Regions from separate parts of the Halobacillus sp. GSS1 genome, predicted to be linked through region 3. Evidence: riboswitches for the same ligand, from Rfam matches in the RefSeq annotation. Region 3 holds a riboswitch; each other region holds the start of a gene.
What was found. Region 3 has a riboswitch for thiamine pyrophosphate ahead of J0K78_RS03450 (YkoF family thiamine/hydroxymethylpyrimidine-binding protein). Riboswitches for the same ligand answer to the same signal wherever they lie in the genome.

Region 1 (5,880 bases), on a different contig from region 3:
CAAAATACTCAAAGGATCTTTGGCACAGTTTTGGCTGCCCATGACGAAGTATTTTCGAAGGGTAGAAGCTTTCATGCCTCCTCCCCCCTTGCTAAAGCATCGACAAACCGCGGTATGAATGTCCCTGGTCCTTTGACATCAGGTTGACCTGCTGCTTGTTCCGCCGCCCGTCCATAATGGCTTAATGTTGCCAGCACCTTCTCTTTAGGACTTCCTTCTACCGCTAAGCTTGCTGTAAGCAAAGAACCAAGCAAACAGCCAGATCCTGTAATTTGAGCAAGGAGAGGATGTCCTGTTTCATTGACAAAAACATCCCCATCGATACATCCGACATCCTGTTCTCCTGTACAGACGGCTCCAGTCTGATATTTCTCCGCTACTAAGCGGACGATGGCTTCGGAATCAGCTGCTCCTGTGGAGTCTACGCCTTGCGTTTCCACATTCAGACCGATGAGATGGGCAAGTTCTCCGGCATTCCCTTTAATAACCGTCGGAGTCACCTCCTGCAAGATCCTCTGACATGCATCTGAACGATAACGAGTAGCAGGAGCGCCGACAGGATCGAAGACGATAGGAATGCCGATTTGATTTGCAGCTTTCCCAGCAAGGATCATGGCTTTCACCTGTTCTTCATGAAGCGTTCCTATATTCAATAACAGTCCTTGAGACAATCGGGTGACATCCGCCACTTCCTGTGTGGCATTGGCCATGATCGGCGATCCTCCAAAAGCTAAAAGACCGTTCGCTGTAAAATTCATCACCACTGAATTCGTGATGTGATGAATCAGTGGGCGCTGTGTTCTTACTCTTTCGATAACACTTACAGCCATTTGTTGAAAACCTCCTCACGTAAAGCAAAATGATTGGTCGGTCCGCTTCCTTTTCCTAAGTCGAAGGAGTGGCGAATCGCTTCTGTTACGAAGTATTTGGCTTCTTTGACAGCTTGTGGCAAAGCGTGTCCCTGACTCAGGTAAGCCGTAATGGCTGCTGAGTACGTGCACCCTGTGCCATGCGTATTTGAAGAATTAATCCGTTCAGATTCAAATTCATAGACACGTCCACCATCATATAGAAAATCAACCGCTCTTCCATCGAGATGGCCCCCTTTGACAAGAGACGCTCCTGCACCTAAATCTTTCACAATTATTTCGGCTGCTTCTTTCATATCTGCTTCTGTTTTAATTTTTCCTCCGACAAGGACTTCAGCTTCAGGGATGTTAGGAGTGACGAGTGATGTCCTGGGTACAAGATATTCTTTTAAATACCGTTGATCTTCTTTTTCAATCAAAGGGTCCCCGCTCTGGGCAACCATGACAGGGTCCATGATGTAAGGAGCAGCCACTTCATTCAACCATTCACTGATGACTTTCATCATCCCCTTATTGGCAATCATCCCAGTTTTCAGTGCATGAACAGGCATATCCTCAGAAATAGCTTCCAGTTGACTCTTAATGAAGTTTTCCGGGAGGTGATGAACATCCTTCACACCTGTCGTGTTTTGGGAAACGACTGAAGTTACAACACTCATCCCGTAACTCTTCAATTCCTGGAACGTCTTCAAGTCTGCCTGTATACCCGCGCCACCACTCGGATCAGTCCCTGCAATTGTCAGCGCACATGATACTTGTCTCATCTCACAACCTCCTTTTCACAAGGCCATTGTTCTTGTGTGTAAGCCATATCCCAAAAAGCATATTCCAGCTGACAGCTTTTACGAAAAGCTTCTCTCATCCGCTGTTTTTCTAGTTCAGACGCTTGTGCAGCATACTGATCAAGCCGCTCACATAACACCGCCGTCAGACTGTTCACCTCTGCATCGGCATAAAAATCGATCCAAGGGAGAAAAGGATGGTCAACCCCTGGCTGGTAGTGGTTCTTAAGCTCGACCCCGATTTCATAATAGGTCCACGGGCATGGAAGCAAGGCCGCTAATATTTCACCGATCCCCCCATTATGGGCATGAAATAGCATATGCTTTATATAGTGATCAGCAGTCGGCGGCAACGGATACCCTTGAAGCTCTTCATAGGAAACGCCAATCTGTTCACAAAAATTGTTATGAGGATGGATCTCGCTGTTCAACACAAAATCGATTTGCTTATTAAACAGTTGAATGTCTTCTCTACAAGGGGACTTGGAAATAGCGATTCCATACACATGCATAAAAGCATTCAGATATTCATAATCAGCCTTGATATAATGAATCAACGCTTCTTTTGATACCTCTCCTTTCCCGATCCCCTGGACGAAGGGATGAGTGAATATTTTTTGATAGATATCCTGATTTTCATTTCTTAATTGTTTGGAAAAAGACATGGTAGAGCCTCCTATTATTCTCGGAAGCTACTAGAGGACAGAAGGGGATTCTTACTACTTCCCTCCGCCGGCATGACCCGGATCAGGTATTGAGGGACCAAGGAATGTTTCCTTATCTCAGCGAATACTCGCGCCCCTAGCAGTTTCCGTGTATTATGGTTGTAAGATCATGTTTTCAACTTTCACTCGTGATAAAATGAAGGCAGCAATGAAAGCCCCCGAGACACTGCTTACGACAAAAGAAGGAACAAATGCAAAAACACCAGCTGAACTTCCCATCAAGACGTGTGCGATCGGGACAGATGCCAAAGCTCCGATGACTCCAGTACCGAGCACTTCACCAATCACCGCAGAACTTTTTCTTTCAAACATCCTGTAAAAAATCCCTGCCAATAATGCACCAAACATCCCGCCCGGAAAAGCAAGAAAGGTGCCGACCCCTAATAAGAAACGTAAAAGCCCGATAACAAAAGCAATCATGACCGCCGGCACGGGGCCAAGCACCACCGCCGCAATCACATTAACCGCATGCTGGACAGGATAAGCTTTCGCAATACCGGCCGGGAACCAAAGGAATTGCGCCCCGAGCGTCCCGATCGCCACAAGCACAGCCATCGTTGTGAGTAGCTTTGTGTTTTTCATATTTCACCACCTTTCTAAACGGGAGAAGAATGGAGGCAAATAAAAAAGCCAGATCCTTAGAGGACCTGGCCTGGTATGCAGTAAGCCGATACACGTATCGTCAGACTACTTCCCTCCGCTGGTATTAACCAGATCAGGTTTGTAAGAGTCAGAAAGCTCGCTCGCTTTCCTCTCAGCCCATTCAGGCTCCCCTAGTAGTTTCATAAACTTATTCGCTTGGTGATTTTCATCATAACAAAATTGGATGTTTCTGTCATGTGAAACTTTTGCTCCCGTTCAAACGTCATCATTAAGAAGATAAGGAGTGTGTGAATGATGAAAATGAGATGGATGCCTGGTATGTTCATGTTTTTCTCTTTATGCCTTAGTGGATGTGGGCTGTCAGAAACGGAGGAAGTAGACCAGAAGGAAGTGGAAGCAGAAGTATCCGACCCGGACATGAGCGGGTTTGTCATGGATCAGGATGAGGACAGTATTCTGGTTGTCACACCGATGGATGATGGGTCAGGGGAGGAAGGAAGGGCCATGTGGGTATCCGGAGCTCCTAAAGGTCTATGGGTCGGCAAACAGGTCGAGGTCTGGGTAGACGGGGATATCGCTGAGTCCTACCCTGAACAAGCCACCGCTGAAAAAGTCCAGGAGCTTGAAATGAGTGAAGTAGAGGGAGCAGACTTAAAAGCTTCTGAAGCTCTTTCTACAGCATTATCTGAAAAAGAACCGGAAAAGGCCGATGTGCTGATAGTTTCTCTGCTTTCTTTTGATAAAGAATCCGACCAGTGGACCGTCAAGCTGGATCGACGTGGGACCAATCAGGGCGAATGGAAAACGACCGTCAAAGATGAAAAATAGAGCGCCGTAAAAAGGAGGCGCTCTATGCATCCACCTTTTTCAATAGCCACAACCTGACGCTCAACTCCAACAAAAAAAGATCGTCCGCATTGAGCAGGGAAAGCCCAGTCAAATGTTCAATGTTCCTCAATCTATGCAGCAAGGATTGACGGTGCAAATTCAGGGCACGGGCGGTCTGACTGACATTGCTGTTGTATTTGTTGTAGACCATAAACGTATGAATGAGTTCTGTCTGCCGTTTCTGGTCATAATCAATCAGCTTCTCTAACGTATCATAGACAATTGCTCCGATTTCTTCTTCATGAGAAAGAGCCATGAGCAAGCGATTCATCCGTGTATCACTGAAAAACGTCCGCTCCCCTTCTTCATGCTGCTGACCGATTTTCAGTGCCGTTTCCGCCTCTTCATAACTTTTATGAAAAACCTGATACCCCCCTTTATGGCAGGAGATCCCCCAGCTGATCGTAATCCCCTTCAACAACTCATGAAGTCTCCGCTCAATCAGGTCAAGAAACTGATTCGCGGTTTCTCCGTAATCCGGCCGGTCTGTTTCCAAATAAACGATGACCTCCCCTTCATCAAAAGTGGTCATCGTCCTCCTATGCAGGGCATCTCCCGCATGTGTGACTTCCTTCTGAATGTAATAATTCCGACTGTTGATTGATGACGACTTGACCTGAGGCATCGTTAAAGAGGTGCGCTCCTCCTCCGGCTGAACGAACCGGATGTGGCCGACAAGACAAATATAAGGCTTCTCCAGGTCATAACCAAGCAGCTGTGCTTTTGATAAAAGAGCTCTGTCCATCTCCCTCTCCCGCTTGGCTAAATCCAGCAGGAAGTTATCCTTAAGCCTGATTTCAGTCATTTCAATGGCATTCTCTTTTACGAAATATAAGGCACATGCGGTAAGCGCATGCTCAAGGATATGAAGGTTCACCCAGGTTAACTCCTTATCTTCCTTTGGCTTAAAGAGGATATATCCTTGTTTCTTATAGTTCGATAAAATGGTAAGCTGGTAGCATTTCTGATCACCGATTTCATAGGTTTCAATGTAATGGCGGAGCGGGTGCTCACTGTCCATTTCGGTTTCTACAAGGGTGCCTTCCTGTGAAAGCTCATGCCCATTCAGGACATCGATGTAGTAACGATCAAAATACTGATTCGCCCGGATCTGTTTGTTGTGATCACTGATCGCGGTTGGAATACCTGTGTTCTGATAGATGATGGATGTGATCTCCTGCAGTCCTTTTCCGTTTAGAACACAGTTGATTAACTCTTGTCGTATTTCTTCCGTCCTTTGCTGCTCTTGGCGGTTCTCCTCATTAATCAATCGTAAAACGTCCTGTAAAATATCTCCGAAACGGACCTCCCATGGAATTTCCATTACAATCAACTCATGTTGCTCCGCAAGTTTTAACACCCGATCCGGGATTTTATAAAGATGACGCCCTGTGGCAAACGCCAGCACAGATGCTTCCGAACGGATGACATCCCTCACATATTCTTCTAGTGCCAGCACATCCTCTCCGCACCCAACCCCTGTACTTAACACAAATTCATTGTTTCTTACAAAGTTTTCCACAGGTGTTTCAATCACGGAGATCCAGTCTACCTGGCGATGATACACCTCTGTCTGCACTTTCGCTTTTTCGAGAACGGGAAGTTTTAAGACTTCCTTCACCGCAACCCCCATCTCCACTCCTCCCCCAATTACGATTTAGCCAAAAGATTTGTAACCGCTTCATGATCGATATTGTTTCCTGTCATGACGACTACGACATTTTTTCCTTGTAGAGCATTACAATGAAGCAAGTGGCCAATCCCTGTGGCCGCTGCTCCTTCCACAACCATCTTATGGTGTTCGAGAGTGAAGATCAGCCCTTCTTCAATATGCGCCTCTTCCACAAGCACTCCTTTATCCATAAAAGCTTTCGTCATGGGAAAAGTGTAACGATTCTCTGTCCCAATTCCTCCAAGCAGGCTGTCAGCCAGGGTATAAGACTCCTCGAGGATGACAGGTTTCCCCTTGGCGAGGCTTTCCTGCATGACCGCTCCCTTCTGCATCGTCACACC
Region 2 (5,880 bases), on a different contig from region 3:
AAGATATGGGAACGTACGGCGATTCAGCATCGTTTCAGCTGAAACCATGACCCCTTCTTCAGAAAGCCGCTGCGAATTTTCCACCATCCGGTCAAAAAATTTCTTTCGGTTTTCTTCCGATGGTTTTCTTTCCATCCGGGCGAATCCGGTATGAATGAATTCTTCGATCGTTCCCCAGTTGTGGGAAATATGTAAAACGTCCAAATAAGGAATGATCGGGATGTAACGCTCATAAGGAAGCGTCAAGTTGGAATTGATTTGCGTTCGCACGCCGCGCTCATGGGCGTATTTCAAGAGGGGCACCACATAATTTTCCACCGATTTCTTCGACATCATCGGCTCTCCGCCCGTAATGCTCAGTGTACGCAGGTGAGGGATTTCATCAAGCCGCTTCCGGAGCAAGTCCATCGGCAAAGCTTCCGGATCCTTCGCACCTAACGTATATCCGACCGCGCAGTGCTCACAACGCATGTTGCAAAGCGTCGTCGTCGTAAATTCAATGTTCGATAAGGTCATTTTTCCGTGTTCTTCCACGTCCATATACGCTTCCCATGGATCGTAAGAAGGGGTAAGCGCCTGAAGCTTCATGTTCGTACTCATAAATTATGAAACTTCCTTTCTATTCAAATTTATTTCGGTCGATAACCTTTACCATTCTATCATTAATATGCCTAAAACCATACAATATGTATCGGAATTGTTACGGGATCTACTCCTATGCACCTGTGCATGTTTTATGGAAAGAGGAGAATAAGGGTGTGACATCGAATGATATGGGGTAACGACTAGCACAAGGGGGAGTCAGATCATGAAACAAACCGTACTCATTACAGGAGCATCCAGTGGATTCGGTTTCCATACAGCTGTGAAATGTGCAGAAAAAGGCTTTCGTGTCATCGCCACGATGAGAAATATAGAAAAAGCCGTAGCGTACGAAACATTGGACGAGGAGGTCCGTGACCGCATTGAAGTGTGGTCATTGGATGTGACGGATGAACAATCGATCGCGCGATTTTCAGAAAAAGTGAATACGCTGTATCGCTTGGACGTGCTTGTGAATAACGCCGGTTATGCGGTAGGTGGATTTCTTGAACAGGTGCCGCTTGAAACGTACCGTAAACAATTTGATACCAATGTTTTTGGTGTGATTGCCGTTACGAAAGCAGTTCTGCCCCTGATGCGTGCCCAGGGTAGTGGGAAGATTTTGAATGTCAGCAGTGTGAGCGGGTTGATCGGTTTTCCAGGCTTATCCGCTTATGTCTCATCCAAACACGCCTTGGAAGGCTTATCTGAAAGTCTCCGTTTCGAAGTGAAACCATTCGGAATTGATGTCGCTCTGATTGAGCCGGGCTCTTATCAGACCAATATTTGGTCGTCCGGTCTTGTTATGCCGGAAGCCGCCCAGGACCCTGAGTCTCCTTATGCCGAATACATAAAAGGATTGTGGAATGCTTTGAACAGTGAATCCCATGGCAATCCTCAGGATGTATCAGATCTGATGACGGGATTGATGGAAAAAGAAACCCTGGTGAAACTCCGCTATCCCATCGGTGCCGGTGTGAGAGCGAATGTGTGGTTCAAGCGCTTGCTGCCTTGGAAGTGGTTGGAAAATACCGTGCTACAAAAAATACTTGGAAAAGAGAAAGCCAAAGGAGTGGGATTGAATGGAAAACGTGATGCATGGAGCAGAGGAGATGCGCTTCGAGGGTAATGAAGTCGGTATCCTCATCTCTCATGGATTTACAGGAACGACCCAAAGTATGCAGCCTTTAGCTGAAGCCTATGCCAGAGCTGGTTACACCGTTTATTGTCCGAGATTAAAGGGTCATGGAACAAGTCCTGAGGATATGGAATCTACCTCACATATGGATTGGGTGCAATCCGTGGAAGAAGCTTATTCCTGGTTAAAAGACAGATGTTCAAAAATATTTGTCGTCGGTTTATCGATGGGTGGGACGCTTGCGTTGTATATGGCGAGTCAGTATCGGGACATTGAGGGAGTCATTCCAATCAATGCGGCTATCGATATCCCTGCACTGGAAAGTAGCCAGGGGACGGATGAACGCTTTTTAGATGCGATCGGTTCCGATATTAAAGATCCGGAGACGGTCGAACTTGCGTATGACCGCACGCCGGTGAAATCGATCGGAGAGCTGGTTGGATTGATGGGCATGGTCAAGGATAGACTGGATGAAATCCACTGCCCGATCATGATTTTCGTATCGGATGAGGATCACGTTGTACCTCCGCATAACTCAGAAGTCATTTTCGAATCGGTGTTTTCTGAACACAAGGAGATTATCCATCTGGAAAATAGTTATCATGTGGCGACTCTTGATCATGACAAGGATATGATCATTGAACGCACCTTGGAATTTTTCCAAATGTACACGAATACGAAGTGATTGCCCGGGAAATATAAAAGGTTTTGTAATCTAGTAAAAAGTTTATTATAATAGAGACAAATCAAGAAAAGTAAACGGTATAAAGCCTTCAAGGGGAGCCTCCGGCTGAGAGTGAACATTTCGTTCTGACCCTTCGAACCTGTCAGTTAGCACTGGCGTAGGGATGGCGGCTTTTTTGATGGTGCAATGCAGAATTGGGACTCCTCCATCAGGAAGCTTCCCTATTTGGCGTTGCTTTTTTTGTGTCTTTTTTTAGGAGGAATGTTGAAATGAGAAATCGTCGCGTTTTATTTCTCGTAGAAGTTGCGATTTTTTCAGCACTCGCATTATTGTTGGATATCATCCCGTTTTTATCATTTAAACTGTGGGCGCAGGGAGGTTCGGTTTCCTTTGCCATGGTCCCCGTATTCATCATGGCCTTCCGCTGGGGCTTGAAAGGTGGCGTCACCACCGGTCTTCTGTTAGGAATCTATCAAATCATGACCGGCGCCTATATTATGACACTACTTCAGGCGTTTTTCGACTATATCGTCGCCTTTGCAGTAATCGGAGCGGCTGGCATAGTAGCGAAACCGCTATGGAAGGCGATCCAATCGAAAGAGTCCCGTCGATTGATCGGATGGATTATTGTCGGCTGCCTGATTGGAAGCGTGCTCCGCTTTTTCGGACACTTTTTTGCAGGGATCGTTTTTTACGGCGAGTTCGCCCCTGAGGGACAGCCTGTCTGGTTGTATTCCCTCATCTATAATGGTGGGTACATGCTCCCGGCGTTTATCTTAAGCAGTATCGTCGTCAGTCTCCTATTTGTAAAACGACCAAAATTATTAAGCCATTAAACAAAATCCCCCGTGCGATGTTCTGACATCGAATGGGGGATTTTTAATAGTTCTTCCTTCTATGAATTTCCACAAACGCCGCCTTTTCTTGAGAATTCAGTTTCGAGATGTCTCCAGGGTTCGTTGCCTGGTTAAGCGTTAGGGGTGGCTGGGAAGCCACTCGCTTTCCTGTGGGGGAGCGCCGAGCTTCCTCGGACTGCGTCCTACGGGATCTTGTCTATCTCCTTCTCCCACGGGAGTCTCGCAGCTTCCAAGCCACCCCATTTCATATAAGAGGAGAAACGAACCCCTATACAGAGATGGAGTGTCTACCACTCTTCCATCTAGAGTGGGTATCAAACTTCTGTATCAAGCTTTCACTTTCTGAATGCCCACTGGGCAGAATTAATATTATCCTCTTCCCAATACCATACAAACTCATTTTAGAGTAGTGGTTTCGAGAATCTTCCAAGAGAAAGGGGCGGAGGGGAATGGCGAGACTCCTAACATAAGTGTGCAGGCGCCTTGATAAGCGGCGTATGGACTGGACTGAACTGGCGGAGATAAAGGAAACACGAAGAACGGAGTGATTCGATGTTGACTTATCGTACAGAAGCGAGGGAAGTCTCACTAGCCGCTAGGCGCCAGAACCGGATAACTAGGAGGAAAAAAGTGCAGGGTGAGACCCCGCAAGGCGTCAGCCTGAGGAGGCTCGTCGCGCTCCCGCGGAAAGCGAGCTATTCCCCGTAGCCCCTATCCACTCAAAAAACATCTCGAAACGGAGTCTTCCACAATCCTGCCATATCGTTCAATAAACTATGTTTTTTTTATTTTTTCTTCTATTGAGGTTTGAGACAGGACATTATAGTGAAAATAAAATAAGCACTCAAGTTGAGGAGGCTACATAATGGACCGTTTGAAGCGGATTGGAAAGAGTAAGTGGTTTTGGATCATTGTCGCTATTATCGCTATTTTAAGTGTCACCATTGCTTATCATACTTCATGGAAAGCTCTTCCTGAGGGGATCTCTTATGAAGGAGAGAAGCATCAGATGGAAAATATCGAGTTTTTCCGTGATTTAACATACGAAGACGAAGCAGGGAAGACGGTGCATGATCTTCAGGTTTTTGAAGAGATCAACCGGACAATAGGGGAGGCTGAAGACTTCATTGTGGCCGATATGTTTCTATTCAATGGGTACACAAATGGTAAGAACGAGTTTCCTGACATCTCCAGCAACCTGGTTGACGCCATTTTAAAACGAAAAGAGGAAGTCCCTGATTTGAAGGTGGTTTTCATAACCGATCAGATCAACACCGTGTACGGATCGTATCAGTCTGAGACGATCCAGCGCCTGGAAGATGGCGGTGTGGATGTTGTTTTGACAAACTTGAATAAATTGAGAGACTCGAATCCTTTATACTCAAGCGTCTGGCGGCTGTTGTTTTCCTGGATGGGCACCGGAGAAAATGGCTGGATCAGTAATCCGATGGCCAAAGAAGCTCCGGATGTGACCCTGAGGTCCTACATGAAATTGCTGAACATCAAGGCAAATCACAGAAAAATCCTTGTTACGGAGAAATCTGCGATCGTCTCGACAGCCAATCCTCATGATGCGAGTGGATATCATGAAAACGTGGCGTTCAAGATGACAGGTCCGATCATCAAAGATATATTAGAAGCGGAAGAGGCGGTCGTTAACTATTCTGGAGAAGCTGATTTTCCTGACTATGAAGATCGCACGTGGGAGGAGCAGGAAGGTCCTCTGACGACACAGTTTGTAACCGAAGGGAAAATTTACAGATCCATTCTTGATGAATTGTCGGCTGCTGGTGAAGGGGACACCGTCTGGCTCGGAATGTACTACTTGGCTGATAAAAAAATTACGAGCTCGCTTGATGATGCAGCCAACCGTGGGGCTACGGTGAACATTGTGATGGACCCTAACAAAAAGGCATTTGGTCACGAGAAGACAGGTATTCCTAATTTACCGGTTGCTGCTGAATTAAAACGCCTGGGGAACGAAAACATCCATCTGCGATGGTATGATGTCAATATCGAGCAGTATCATACGAAGATGCTGTATATTGACCATCCTGAGGAGGACGTCATCATTGCGGGGTCAGCGAACTACACGCGCCGTAACCTCTCAAACTTAAACTTGGAAGCCGATGTTGTCATTAAAGGAAATGGGGAAGAACAGGTATTTACGGAAGTGAATGACTACTTCACTCGGATTTGGAACAATGAAGAGGGGCACTACACGGCGGACTACAAAGAGTATCAGGATAACTTGACTTTCATTCGCTATGCCACCTATTATCTGCAAAAATGGACATGGTTCACAACCTATTGATATAAGAAAGGAGCGCACGGAATGTGCGCTCCTTTTGTATTCTTCTTTTTATAATAAGGTTTCTGCTTTGGAAGGGTTCGTAACAATCAGGAGAACTTTCCCTTCATCCAAATCTTCTTCGTATTCTTCTGCTTCCTGTTCAGAAAATCCAATCTCCTGCAGTTTTGTACGTAGTTCATCGCCCTGTTTACTGAAGAGATTGCTGATCACATGTTTGATGTCCTGCTCGGAAAGGCCGATGGTATTGGCATTGACGTTCTTGGCGATACGATCTGTTCGGTCGTCATCGTGCGACAGGATGTAA
Region 3 (5,880 bases):
CTTCAACATCGGCAAAAAGCGATAGCCGGCAAGCACGCCGTAAGCGATTTTCGGTGGCAGCTTCAACTGCTGGATCAGGCTTAATATGAAATGGACCATGTTCGTCGTGAACAAAAACAAAAGGGACAGCGTGGCGAACGCAAGCACCCTCAGGCCGAGGGCGGCCGCCGTCCAGATGTCTTCCGTCGGAAACTCCATCCCTAAGAATGAAACCGAATCAGAAGTCACGGTGCTGGTATCCGAGAAGACCACCGTCGTCCAGAACATCCCGAAGGCGAACAGCGTGAACGGAATGAAATAATACACGTAGTTTCGTTTCTTGAACGTCCCGAACACGAAGGTGACAATTACTGTCCACACGATGTAAAGCAGAGGGGTGACCGGGTCGAACACGAAGGCGAGGAGGAAGACGGCTCCGATGATCGTCAACGCTTTGACTGTCGGGTTTACGTCATGAAGAAACATACGCAGGCTCCTCTCGTGCTGAACCCGACTGTTTCCACTGTTCTCTCGGAGGCAGCTCCAGGTGATGGTCGGCCAAATCCGGACGAGTCCATAGTTCCTTAGACTGACCATCAAAGCTGAGTTCGCCTTCGTTCATGACAAGCACTCTCGTCGCGTATTTGTCGACGAGCTCCATGTCATGGGTGATCATCACAATCGTCGTCCCGTTTTCATGTTTTTCTTTCAAAAGGGACATCAAATCTGAGGTCGACTTTTCATCCTGTCCGAACGTCGGTTCATCGAGGAAAAGCATTCGCTGGTCCTCGACGATCATCGTGGCGACACTCAAACGCCGCTTCTGTCCCTGGCTGAGAAGGAAGGGATGCTGTTCCTCCAGTCCGTCCAACCGGCAGAACTTCAATGTTTCCTCGACAATCCTTGTCCATTCGGCTTCCTTCATCCCGGCATGCTGGAGACTGAAGGCGACTTCATCATAGACCGTGTCCGTAATGAACTGGTGCTCCGGGTTCTGAAAGACATACCCGACTTCTTTTCGCATTTCACTCTCTTTCCATTTCTTCAGGGCGCGGCCGTGCAGAGCCACGCTCCCTTTGCTTGGAGGCTGGATGCCCGCAAGGATTCTTGATAAGGAAGATTTTCCGTTCCCGTTTTCCCCGACGATCGCCACCCATTCTCCTTCATGAAAAGTGACGTTGATGTTCCGCAAAATCGACTTCCAATGCACAGCCTCTGCTTCCAACAACACCTTCCCAGCAGATAGGACAGGACGGTTTTCTGTGAGAGTGATGGCCGGCATGTCTCCGATGTGAAGCGGATAGGGCGGTGTCCACCCCTGTTCCAGCGCTGTCCTTGTGGCATAAGGAAGCTGGATGCCCATCTCATGAATGTCCCGAGCGTACGTTTTCAAATGATCGTGCAGCGGACCATCGTAGGCAAGTTCTCCTTTTTCATTAATAATAAGGACCCGTACCAACAAATCGAGCCAGCCTTCCAACTTATGCTCGATGACAAGCAGAGTGAAAGAATTCTCCTGTTTCAACCTTTTCAGAAGCTGAATGAATTCCTTCCTCGCCACCGGATCCAGATTCGCCGTCGGTTCATCGAGAATCAATACTTCCGGTTCCATGGCGAGGATGCAGGCAAGGGCGATTTTCTGCTTCTGGCCACCGGAGAGGGAGGAGATGTCCGCTGTTTTGTAGACTTCCATTCCAACCTGACGCAGTGCTTGGTCCACTTTTTCCACCATTGACGCATGAGGTGTATTCAAGTTTTCAAGACCAAAGGCCACTTCATCTTCGACCGTGATCATGCAGAACTGTGTCTCGGGATCCTGAAAAACGACGCCGACGTTCTGCGCCATTTCACCGGCAGGATAGGAGTCGGTCCGCTGACCTTGCACGAGAACTTCTCCATTCATGGCACCATCTAATTCACGAGGATAGAGCCCGTTCAAACAGTGGGTGAGGGAGCTTTTTCCCGAACCGCTCGGACCAAGGATCAGCATGTTTTCTCCTTCCTCGATGGAAAAAGTCAGACGCGACAGCACAGGCTTCTGCCTTTCCTCATAACGGAGGGTAAGGTCCTCGACGCGGATCACTTCCTGACTCATGCCGCATGCTTCCTTCGATGTTCTTTTCCTAGAGCGAAGCTTGAGAGGACACCTGTCTTCGCTAAGGCGTCACTGAGCGCTTTGCCTGCGACACCTGAGATGATCGCACCACTGATGATGCGGGCGATGAACATGGCGACGACGTACCCTGTGCTGAGAGCTGCGTAGCCGGAAAGGAAGTACCCCCAGACGAAGCTGAACACCGCAGCCATCACACCGGCAAGCATAAGGGTGAACAGGTCATAGCGCTTATACCTTGTCATAGCGAACGCCGATTCTGCTCCGAGCCCCTGAATCATCCCTGAAACGAGCAACATCGGACCGACCGCATTGCCGAGCAATACCTCAACGGCTGCCGCAATCGTTTCTGATAAAAACGCGGCGCCAGGTTTACGAATGATGTAAGCCGCAATGATCGACACGATGAACCAGATGCCGAAAATGAGGTCATATCCGATCGGACCGAAAAACCCGACGAGAATTTTCCCGACCGGAAGGAAGGCTAGATACACGACCGCAAAGACGACAGAAAGGACGGACATGACGACGATTTCTTTCAGTTTCCAGCTGTTCATTTGTGATCATCCTTATGGGAAGGGCTGTTGGCAGAGACCGTCACGGTCATCACCGTATGTGAAGAGCCGCTCGCTTCCGTCTCTCTGAACACATCCTCAAGTCCATTGAAAATGTCACGCGTATCTCCGTCGAGACGGGTGGAGTAGTGGGCAGGCGTGACTTCAACGCCTTTTTCTTTCATCGCTTCGATTTGACGGTAGATTGTGTCCATGTAGTCCCCGCCACCCATGGGATACAAAGAGAACTTCGCCGCGATGTGTTGTTCAATTTCTCTGGAGTGAGGCTTGTTCAATCGTTCTTCTGATTCATCCATATGAACATCACCGGCCGAATCGCCCGGACAGCCGATCGAAAAGGTCCCTTGAAAAGCGACATGAACACCCGTTTTCGCGATATGTAACAGAATCGCTTCGGTGACATCAAAGACATGCTCCATCCGGCCGCGCACCGTCGTCGTGACGTCATCCGTCTTCATCCACACTTTCGAGCTGTCCACCTCATTCAGACTAGCCTTGATGTAATCCACGAAGTTGTCGGCCATCGGATGCACGGAAAAAGAGCACCCCGCGATTCTTGAAGTTCCCCAGTTGTTTTCCATTTCTAATTCCTCCTTTTTTTGAGTACAAAAAAAACTGCATCCCACGGGAATGCAGTCTACCAATCATAAAGGAAGAACCAGTCAGGTCCTTGTGAATGTCGACTGCACTTCCCCACGCTAGTATTATCTAGTTCGGGTTCCAAGGGTCGGAATTTTTCCTCTCAGCCGCCTCAAGCAGCTCCCCCAGTGCAACACGCGTATGCAATTCTTGTACGTTGCTTCCATCGTAGCGGAGAGTCATAGATTTGTAAACCACCTTTTTCCTGAAAAAACAAATGGACCGGACCGCCAAACGGCGGATCCGGTCCATTCCTTATGCTTTCGACAAGCGTAACTTCATCACATTCTCATCTATGAAACAATCGATATAGGGTACGCGTTCATAAGGGTAATACGTGAGGGAGGTGGGGATCACTTCCATCATTTGATACAGGTCCTCTGTTGAAGCCACATCATTCAAAACCAATTGGACGTCTTCACCAGTCATCGAGGAGAACTTGGCCGAAGTGTAACCTTCATTTTTCATAAATTGGAGTAGATCCATTGTAGTCTCCTTATTATCTGACCTTGAACCTTACATTTTCCCTAAATAGCAAATTCCGAAACATCGGTCATGACATTTCCTTCACGACATCTCTCTAACTGTTATTCTACTATAATAAGACAAAAGAAGGAAGCAAAGAGTTTCGACAAAAAAACAGGAGCTGCATCGCTTCTTGTCGTCCATCAGTAATAAGGGGAAATCATCAAGTAGACGATGACTCCAGTGAGACTGACGTACAGCCATAACGGCATCGTCCAACGCGCGATTTTCCTGTGCTTATCGACCTTCATCGCAAGTCCGCGGAACAAAGTGAGTAGCGCAAGTGGTACGATGAGGGCTGCCAGTACGATATGGGTGATCAAAATGAAATAATAGATGCCGGCAACGATCCCTTCGCCGCCGAAGGACGTCGACTCTGCCATCGAATGGTACGTCAGGTACGAAACGAGGAAAAGAGCCGTCGATGTGAAGGCAGCGAAAATGAAGCGCTTGTGCCACTTCACGTTTTTCCTGATGATCATGAACAAGGCAGCAACCAGGAACACGAACGTAAAGGAATTCAAGACCGCATTCAGAAGGGGGAGGAGTTTAATATTGAAACCGAGATCCCCGTCGACTTTAGGTAAGAACAATAAGGCCACAACAATAAGGTTGATGGCGATGGAAAGCCCCACGACCCATGGGACGTAATTGAATTTTTTCATGGTATCGATCCTTTCTCAATCTCTTTATATAGAATCCTAGTCAAGTATAAAGAAAGAGAGAGGAGAATGCTATGACAGAAAACGCACAATTTGTCGAGGGAACACATTTTAATTGAAAACAGGACGCACGCAGGCCTTCGAAACATGAAAAAAGGCATGTCATGAATAAAGAGATGGGGCAAAAGCTCCATCTCTTTTTCTTCGTTCTGGGTGAATGGGCAAACCGATGACGACGAAAACCCATAGGATACTACACAGAAAGGAGGGACTTCGATGTCCGAAAGAAACTTGTTCCTCAGATTCATAGGCACAGGACTCGAATTCATTGTATCCGGCTTCCTCGCCATTCTCTACACAGCAACGCAGGACACTGGGCGCGGCTTCGATCCGAACCCCGTCTTTTGGAAAGCCTTCATCATCATCCATGTCTCGCTTCTCCTCGTCATTCCGCTGCTTGCGAAAGGAAGGACGCTCGGCATGCTGTTGATGCATCTCACCATTGAAACGAATGCAGGAAAGCCGCCGAACTTCATGCAGATTCTCATCCGTGTGATCCTCGGGTTCGGCCCGGTCATCCTTACCCAGGGAATGTGGTATTGGATTTCCTTCGTTACCGGTTTGATGGATCCGAAAGGGAGAGGGTGGAGTGAGATGATCTCTTTTACGACGATAAAATGGAAAGAGCCTCCACCGGAATAGGAGACTCAGGACGCAGTTGGTTTCCGGTATCGGAACAAGCTTGCACTTATTAAAATGAATGTGATCAACACAAGGATCCACATCGCATCCCGGTAAGCAGAAAATGATAGGGACTGGATCCAGTCGTGATAAAGTTCGATCGCGAGCCAGCCGATCGGGAAAATCGGCGCCGCTTTTGCATAGGAAGCATTCAGGGCTGCCTTTCCTTCCTCCGTTTTTCCCTTCTTCCCCCAAGTAAAGCGTAAGAGATAAACGAGCGCTATTAGAAAGATTGGTGTCAACAAAAGTCCTACGAACATCATTTTTCTTCCTCCTTTCTAATCTGTTCACTAATGGTTTGATCCAAGTACTCATCCATGGGATCTCTCTGTCCGATTTTTTTTAGTCCGTCTCCGATGAAGTAGCCGGCTAAGGCGATTCCTGCTGCCAGGATGACAGCATCGAGTGAAAATTCCATTGGTTAGAACCTCCGTCCTGTTCTTTCTCTCTATTCTTATACGCAAGGCAAAGAGAAAGGTTTCAGGGAAGGGGACCTCATTCTCTGATTTCTCATCAAAATAAAAAGACAGAAAATTCCCTCACTTCATTTACGAGCTAAGTGTAAGGTGGTAAAATTTATCATTGTAATGAAGTAAAGAATACAAAGGAGAGAGGGCAATGGGAAACGATCTACTCTATGCAAAAT

Region 1: linked by a shared signal. The riboswitch ahead of tenA (thiaminase II) and the one ahead of J0K78_RS03450 (YkoF family thiamine/hydroxymethylpyrimidine-binding protein) in region 3 are both predicted to bind thiamine pyrophosphate.
Region 2: linked by a shared signal. The riboswitch ahead of thiT (energy-coupled thiamine transporter ThiT) and the one ahead of J0K78_RS03450 (YkoF family thiamine/hydroxymethylpyrimidine-binding protein) in region 3 are both predicted to bind thiamine pyrophosphate.

The regions. Positions count from the first base shown of each region.
Region 1 is NZ_JAFLHE010000003.1:258,087-263,966, reverse strand. Features, by position in the region: gene thiE (thiamine phosphate synthase) at 1-75, opposite strand, end outside; gene thiM (hydroxyethylthiazole kinase) at 72-830, opposite strand; gene thiD (bifunctional hydroxymethylpyrimidine kinase/phosphomethylpyrimidine kinase) at 821-1,633, opposite strand; gene tenA (thiaminase II) at 1,630-2,316, opposite strand; TPP riboswitch at 2,359-2,464, opposite strand; gene thiW (energy coupling factor transporter S component ThiW) at 2,470-2,958, opposite strand; TPP riboswitch at 3,052-3,161, opposite strand; gene J0K78_RS09725 (DUF3221 domain-containing protein) at 3,271-3,807, shown strand; gene J0K78_RS09720 (PucR family transcriptional regulator) at 3,830-5,500, opposite strand; gene J0K78_RS09715 (threonine/serine dehydratase) at 5,518-5,880, opposite strand, start outside.
Region 2 is NZ_JAFLHE010000002.1:350,395-356,274, forward strand. Features, by position in the region: gene yfkAB (radical SAM/CxCxxxxC motif protein YfkAB) at 1-600, opposite strand, end outside; gene J0K78_RS08245 (SDR family oxidoreductase) at 806-1,711, shown strand; gene J0K78_RS08250 (alpha/beta hydrolase) at 1,665-2,405, shown strand; TPP riboswitch at 2,487-2,586, shown strand; gene thiT (energy-coupled thiamine transporter ThiT) at 2,675-3,241, shown strand; gene J0K78_RS08260 (phospholipase D family protein) at 4,128-5,576, shown strand; gene J0K78_RS08265 (YflT domain-containing protein) at 5,625-5,880, opposite strand, start outside.
Region 3 is NZ_JAFLHE010000001.1:674,377-680,256, reverse strand. Features, by position in the region: gene J0K78_RS03465 (energy-coupling factor transporter transmembrane component T family protein) at 1-465, opposite strand, end outside; gene J0K78_RS03460 (ABC transporter ATP-binding protein) at 452-2,074, opposite strand; gene J0K78_RS03455 (ECF transporter S component) at 2,071-2,649, opposite strand; gene J0K78_RS03450 (YkoF family thiamine/hydroxymethylpyrimidine-binding protein) at 2,646-3,248, opposite strand; TPP riboswitch at 3,341-3,443, opposite strand; gene J0K78_RS03445 (hypothetical protein) at 3,562-3,792, opposite strand; gene J0K78_RS03440 (DUF420 domain-containing protein) at 3,975-4,496, opposite strand; gene J0K78_RS03435 (RDD family protein) at 4,770-5,195, shown strand; gene J0K78_RS03430 (hypothetical protein) at 5,201-5,497, opposite strand; gene J0K78_RS03425 (hypothetical protein) at 5,494-5,652, opposite strand; gene J0K78_RS03420 (carboxymuconolactone decarboxylase family protein) at 5,853-5,880, shown strand, end outside.